DNA from 3 places in the Halobacillus sp. AWH4_228 genome. Region 2 is predicted to be linked to each of the others. Evidence: riboswitches for the same ligand, from Rfam matches in the RefSeq annotation. Region 2 holds a riboswitch; each other region holds the start of a gene.

Region 1 (2,266 bases), 1.5 Mb from region 2:
CGCCGACATTGGCGACATGGGACCACAACGAGATGTTGTTGATCACCTGACTCCCAGCTTCTCTGCCTCCTTTGATTCCAAATACGACAATGGAACCGTAGCCGCCCTCTAAATATTGATTGGCCAGTTCATGGGCCGGATGGTTTTTCAAGCCGGGGTAGGAAACCCACTCCACATCGGGGTGTTCCGCCAAGTATTCAGCCACTTCCCGGGCATTATCTGAATGACGTTCCACCCGCAAATGTAGCGTTTCAAGTCCCTGGAGCAGAAGGAAAGCGTTCTGCGGACTGAGGCAGGAGCCAAAGTCACGAAGCAGCTGAACCCTGAGTTTTGTAATGTAGGCGAGCGTGCCGAAATCGGCTGTATAAACGATCCCGTTGTAGCTCGGATCCGGCTCTGTGAAAACAGGGAACTTTCCATTGCCCCAGTCAAACTGCCCGCCGTCGACAACGACGCCGCCGATAGCTGTTCCATGGCCACCAATCCATTTCGTGGCCGAATGGACGACAATGTCAGCTCCGTGTTCAATCGGACGGCACGTGTAAGGTGTGGCAAACGTGTTATCGACGATCAATGGAACCTGATGTTCATGGGCAATGGCGGACACCTTCTCAAAATCAAGCACGTGAAGACTCGGGTTGCCGATGGTCTCAGCGAAGACGGCCTTCGTATTCTCATTGATGGCCTGTCTGAAATTGTCCGGATCGACCGGGTCAACAAAATGAACATTAATGCCATACCGCGGTAAAGTGTTGGCGAATAAATTATAAGTTCCGCCGTATAAATTGGATGCTGCCACGACTTCATCTCCTGCACCAGCTACATTCAAAATGGCCAGTGCAATGGCGGACATGCCTGAAGCCGTCGCTACCGAGGCTACTCCGCCTTCCAGAAGAGCCATGCGTTTTTCGAATACGTCCACCGTCGGATTTCCGAGCCGGGAGTAAATATTCCCCGGTTCATCGAGGGCAAAAAGGCTCTGGGCGTGATCGGTATCATGAAACACATAGGATGTGGTCTGGTAAATCGGAACGGCCCTTGAACCGGTCGTAGGATCTGGTGACTGTCCACCGTGCAGAGAAATGGTATCAATATCGTAGCCTTCAAAAGAGTTGGTCATTGTATGGCCTCCTAAAGTTTATTATTCTCATCATTTTAATCAGTTTTAAAAAGAAACTGGTCCTTACAGCGTCTTTATCCATGCAAAAAGCCCTCTTCCATATAAGAAGAGGGCTGAACGTGCTGATATCCTCCTCTTATCTACCAGATCCATGATCTGTAGGACTTGGCACCTTTTCAAACCGATGTTTGAAGGTTGCCGGGCTTCACAGGGCCTATTCCCTCAGCCGCTCTTAATAAGAGTACTAGTTATTTAATTTTGATTATGTTGTGAATTATAGCTGACCATCTGCATCAATGTCAATAACATTCTGAATTTTTATTTTATTGAAGCGTCAATGGTTCTTTTCAGCTGATGAATGATATCTTCATCGCTCTCAATTCCTATGGATAAGCGGATGACGTAATCGTTCACTCCGATTTTTTCACGTTCAGTTTCTGACAGAGCCCTGTGCGACGTACGGACAGGGTAGGACACAGTTGTCTGGACACCAGCGAGTGTCGGTGCAATTTTGATCCATCCAAGAGATTTGAAAAAGGCTTCCACATCCACGCTCTCATTGAGCTCGATGGTAACAATCGCTCCATGACCACGTTCAGATACGTATTCAGGATAAAACACCTTTTTAACCCCAATATGCTCCCGAAGTGCCTCTGCAACACTTTTTGCATTCGCAGACTGTTGTTTCATCCGGAGTGCAAGGGTTTTGGCTCCTCTCTGGGTCAACCAAGCTTCAAACGGACTTAAATTTGCTCCAAGAGTCACGATTTTCTGGGCTGCTTTGGAAATCAATGCTTCCGAACCGGCAAGGACGCCGCACGTGACATCACTATGACCGCCTATGTATTTCGTTGCACTGTGCACAACAAGGTCCACTCCATACTGATAGGGCTGGACAAGATAGGGGGTGGCGAATGTATTATCCACCATCGTCTTTATGCCGTGTTTTTGAGCGAGACTGCTCAGACCTTTCAAGTCTTCCACGCGTAGGAACGGGTTGGAAATCGATTCCGTATAAAGCAGATGGGTATGAGGCTGGATGGATTTCTCCACCTCGTCCAAATTGTTAAAGGATACCATGGTGACGTCGATTCCGAAGGATGGCAGTTCTTTAGTCAGGAGTTTGTGCGTACCTCCATACACATC
Region 2 (2,266 bases):
TCGGTTTTATCAAATCCCTGCCATCTTCCTGAACGGCCGTCATCCAGCGCTTTCGCTGTGCAGGGGATGCAGCCGACACTTGGATAGCTTTGGTCATGTAATTCATTGTAATCCAAGCTATTTAGTCGGATATAAGTCCATACGTCTTCCCATGTCCAGTGAATTAAGGGGCATACCTTGATGGACTGGAAGCGTTCGTCCTTGTTGACGAAGTTCGTATGACTCCGGCTTGCAGATTGTTCTCTTCTTAATCCCGACATCCAGGCCGCCGCTCCTGTCAGGGCTTCTTCCAGCGGTTTGATTTTTCTGATGGCACAGCATTGGTCGGGATTCCTTTTCCAAAGGGCCGGACCATATTCCTCTGCCTGTTCTTCCACTGTCAATTCCGGCTTTTTCATATGGATGTTCAAATCCGGATACCTCTTTTTCACTTTGTCTATCAAATCATAGGTTTCCTGGAAATGAAGTCCAGTGTCCAGAAAAACGACGTCGGCATCCGGCTGTGCCTTTGCAATGAAGTCAAGCAGTACGATCGCTTCAGCACCGAAGCTGCACGCATAAACGAGCTGTTTTCCATAATGCCCGTAAGCCCATTGAATCACACTCTCTGCCCCTTTGTGTCCATCATCAATATCCATATAAAGTAAAGGATCCCCGGTGAATGTTCCATATGTCGGTGCACTCGTATTCATAAGCTCCTCCTTTCTTATCTTCAACAAAAAAACCTTTCTTCTGATGGTAAGAAGAAAGGAGAGTCATTATACATGATTCAACCGTTCTTCTTATCCTTCCAAGTGTTGATCACCTGCTGGAATTGGCACAGCTTCTGTTCATGACGACAGATCCGTTGCCGAGGCTTCCAAGGGCCAGTCCCTCCACCTCTCTCGATAAGAAAAATGTTTCCAGATTTTGTTCAAAAGATTTGATTCAAATATTAGACCCGATTTAAAGATATGTCAACATGCATTTTAAATATTACTAGTTTTCTGTTTATTTTATTGTAAACCATTGACAAATCGTCATCCATGTTTTAGCTTTGAATATATTATTCATGTACTTAGGAATTCCGCTTTCAGCGCGGGCTACATATATCCTTATAAAGAGCCGGGGGAGGAAACTGGTCTGATGATCCCGCAGCAACCTCACATTGGAAAAGGTGCTCATTCCAGCAGACGGTGGTCTGAAAGATAAGGAGAGGAAGCTTGACCTCTTCTGGATGAAGAGGTTTTTTTATGCCTCTTCATGGTTAAAACCAAGTAATCTTATGTGTTTAATCAAAAGGAGAGGTACGATGAAGAAATTACTTATATTTTCACTGGTTGGATTCTTTGCTCAATTGATGGATGGAGCCCTCGGAATGGGATTTGGTTTAAGCTCCTCCACCATCCTCCTCGCCTATGGAATGGCTCCGGCGGTGGCCTCCGCCTCTATTCATTTGTCCCAGATTGCTACAACGGCAGCTTCCGGGTTTTCCCATTATAAATTCGGCAACGTGGATAAGCGTCTCGTTTTGACTCTTGCTCTCCCCGGAGGGATCAGTGCCTTTGCCGGGGCTGCTCTGCTCAGCTGGATTCCAGGTGAGCTGATCCGTCCGTACATTTCCGTTTTTTTACTAGGGCTTGGCGTTTATGTGGTCATCCGCTTTTTACTGATGAATCGAGTGAAGCCCTTGCATACAGAAAAAAGACCATTTCGACGGCGCTTCTTGTTTCCCTTAGGTTTTCTGGGCGGTTTTCTTGATGCCGTGGGCGGCGGGGGTTGGGGGCCGGTAAATACACCTGTTCTCTTATCCAGCAAAGGAATCCTTCCCAGAAAAGTCATCGGCACCGTAGATACAAGTGAATTCATCGTTACTTTATCTGCTACGGCCGGCTTCCTGATCTTCCTTGGGTGGGAAGAGCTGAGCTGGATGCTTGTGCTCGCCTTTGTGATCGGTGGCGTTATTGCAGCCCCCCTCGCTGCCTGGCTTGTGAAAAAACTCCCCCCTCTCGTGCTTGGGGTAGCGGCGGGTGGATTTATCATCTTGACGAACAGCCGGACCCTGCTCACCTATGCCACATGGAGTGAACAGACCTTAGTTATCATCTACAGCCTGCTTCTTGCCGGATATGCTGCTGCCGTTATCTTCTCAGTTCGAAAATATATTCAACGGCACCGGCACCCGCAGACGGAAACACGGTTAAAAAAAGCGCAGTTCTAATGGAGAACTGCGCTTTCAGCTTATAGAATGACAAGCTTAGAAAACAAACCGCCAAGGCGTTTGTCT
Region 3 (2,266 bases), 460 kb from region 2:
CTTTTGTTTTATACGATGTTATATGATCCTGCAGCGTGTCATCACTGCCGAATAGGAAGTGTTTCTTCATATCTGGTGAATACGTGGAGTTTACAGCTGTGCGTCCGACAGTTTCGACTACTTCACGAAGCATAGCCGGAGACGCTCCACAGCAGAGTCCCAGGTAGTTCACACCGATACCGTGAGCTTCCTTAGCCCATTCCGCCAGTTCATAGCGGTTCGTATAGAGCGGGTCGAGAGATGTTGGGAACGTTGTTTCCGTTGGGAGCGTGCAGGCACAGCCACCGTCCGGCAGGTTGAAGAAAGTAGGATGCTCCTCCGTTGTCCGGTAAGGGATTGGAAGGGCCCCAACATAACCGTCCACGGTTTTACGGATTTTCTCAACGTACGGCTGCATCGTTGCCGGACCGCGGAAACAGTTCATTCCTACAACGAGCGCCCCTTTTTCTTCTAATAAGCGGCAGGCCTCTTCGACTTCATAGCCATCCCGCAAGACGTTCTCCCCCATCAGACCGAATGTGATGACAGCAGGGAGGTCCTGCTTTTGAATTTCTTCAAGAGCAATCAGAGCTTCTTCATAGTAGTAGAAGGTTTCACCATTCACGAAATCTACACCTTCCTCTTTACACCAGCCGATCATCTCTGCAAACATGCTCCTTGTTTTCTCAACAGCTTCAGGATCATCCGGATTGAACAGGTTGGTATTGGAAACGTTCCCAGCCACAAGAGCTTCTTCCTCTGGATGCTCTTGAGCCACCTCTTTAGCCAGACGAATTGCCTGACGGTTGAGCGGTTCCAGTAATTCTTCTTTTCCAATAATTCTCATTTTTTCGCGGTGACCGTTATACGTGAATGCTAACACAACGTCGGAGCCCGCAAGCATATAGTCTCGATAAGTCTGTTTGAGTGCCTCCGGGTTATCCAGCGCTACTTCCGGTACGAAGGATCCAGCTTGTAAATAGCCGCGGCGCTCCAATTCAAACAAGTAACCTTCTCCACAAATGACGGGTCCATCCTGTAACCTCTGCTCTAATGATCGTTTCATTTCACAACAACCTTTCCATTTGGTATTGAATAAATATATTAGAAAGCTCATCCTTCTAAAGGAATATGCTGACTCACAGATTCTGATGGAGCTCTTTTTAACAGAAGAAGTGGTGTATATTTCCATTAAAAAAAGACCTCCTTTGATAAGGGGCCTTCCATTTATCTAAGACTCCTTATCTTCAAGGCAGTATAACTGCCTTCTGGATTTAGCACCGTGCCAATGGCTGGTTGCTGAGGTATCAAAGGGCCAGTCCCTACACCTCTCTGGATAAGTTCGTATGTAATTTTTAAAGCAGCTGATCCGTTTGATCAACGTGTATCCTTTCGCTTGCGTTATACATTACAGGAAAATATAGTGAGAATCAATAGAATTTTCGGAAAAAATACACCGGTATTTAAAAGCGGAAGTTAAGAAGGCAGCGCCGTTTCGACGATAATGGGAAAATGAACGTAGACTTATAGGTGGAGGGGTTCTCTTCATTATGAAACTTTATACAAGGCATTTCGTAGTCCCTTATAGAAGGTTTTGTATGGGGGAGCAGGCGATGTGTTCTGTCTTAACAGGAATGGTTTTTCTGTCTTAGGGATTGTGGTGGGAAGTGCGTAAAAAATGGAGGTTGGTAGAATGAACGTTTATGTCTATGCTTTAGATACCTTGGCAGACTGGGAACTTGGCTATGTAACCGCTGAGTTGAACTCGGGGCAGTACTTTAAAAGAAGACGGGAAGATGTTTCACTTCAGGTGGCAGGGGCAGGAAAAGAAACAATTACGACAAAAGGAGGGATGAGGATTACACCTGATATAACCACGGATGAGATCCTCCTTTCTCCTTCGACCGTTTTGCTGCTGCCCGGAGCAGATACGTGGAACCGATGTATCCATCAACCCATCATACATAAAGCAGCGAAGCTTCTGGACTGTGGGGCGACGGTTGCTGCCATTTGTGGGGCCACACCGATGCTTGCTGAAGCCGGTTTGTTAAACATTCGTTTCCATAACAGCAACAGTCTTGAATATCTTTATATGGTCCGTCCGAACTATGATGGGGAGGCGTATTACAAGGACATAAAGGCCGTAGCGGATCAGAACCTTATAACAGCCAGCTCTGCAGGAGCCCTTTTATTTGCGAATCTTATACTTAAGCACTTGGACGTTTTTTCGGAAAGAACCCTGGAAGCGTGGTATACGTACTTCAACACAGGTGATCCCCGGTACTTT

What was found. A riboswitch is a leader RNA that binds a small molecule or an ion and turns the genes downstream of it on or off. The one in region 2 is predicted to bind S-adenosylmethionine.
Region 1: linked by a shared signal. The riboswitch ahead of ACXADP_RS19595 (PLP-dependent aspartate aminotransferase family protein) and the one ahead of ACXADP_RS11550 (sulfite exporter TauE/SafE family protein) in region 2 are both predicted to bind S-adenosylmethionine.
Region 3: linked by a shared signal. The riboswitch ahead of ACXADP_RS09100 (homocysteine S-methyltransferase family protein) and the one ahead of ACXADP_RS11550 (sulfite exporter TauE/SafE family protein) in region 2 are both predicted to bind S-adenosylmethionine.

What each region holds. Positions count from the first base shown of each region.
Region 1 covers NZ_JBSWTE010000001.1:3,801,001-3,803,266, forward strand. Annotated here, with positions in the region: gene ACXADP_RS19595 (PLP-dependent aspartate aminotransferase family protein) at 1-1,120, opposite strand, end outside; SAM riboswitch class I at 1,254-1,362, opposite strand; gene ACXADP_RS19600 (trans-sulfuration enzyme family protein) at 1,439-2,266, opposite strand, start outside.
Region 2 covers NZ_JBSWTE010000001.1:2,276,963-2,279,228, forward strand. Annotated here, with positions in the region: gene ACXADP_RS11545 (phosphoadenylyl-sulfate reductase) at 1-692, opposite strand, end outside; SAM riboswitch class I at 780-894, opposite strand; SAM riboswitch class I at 1,092-1,194, shown strand; gene ACXADP_RS11550 (sulfite exporter TauE/SafE family protein) at 1,292-2,200, shown strand.
Region 3 covers NZ_JBSWTE010000001.1:1,816,156-1,818,421, forward strand. Annotated here, with positions in the region: gene ACXADP_RS09100 (homocysteine S-methyltransferase family protein) at 1-1,045, opposite strand, end outside; SAM riboswitch class I at 1,218-1,322, opposite strand; gene ACXADP_RS09105 (DJ-1/PfpI family protein) at 1,673-2,266, shown strand, end outside.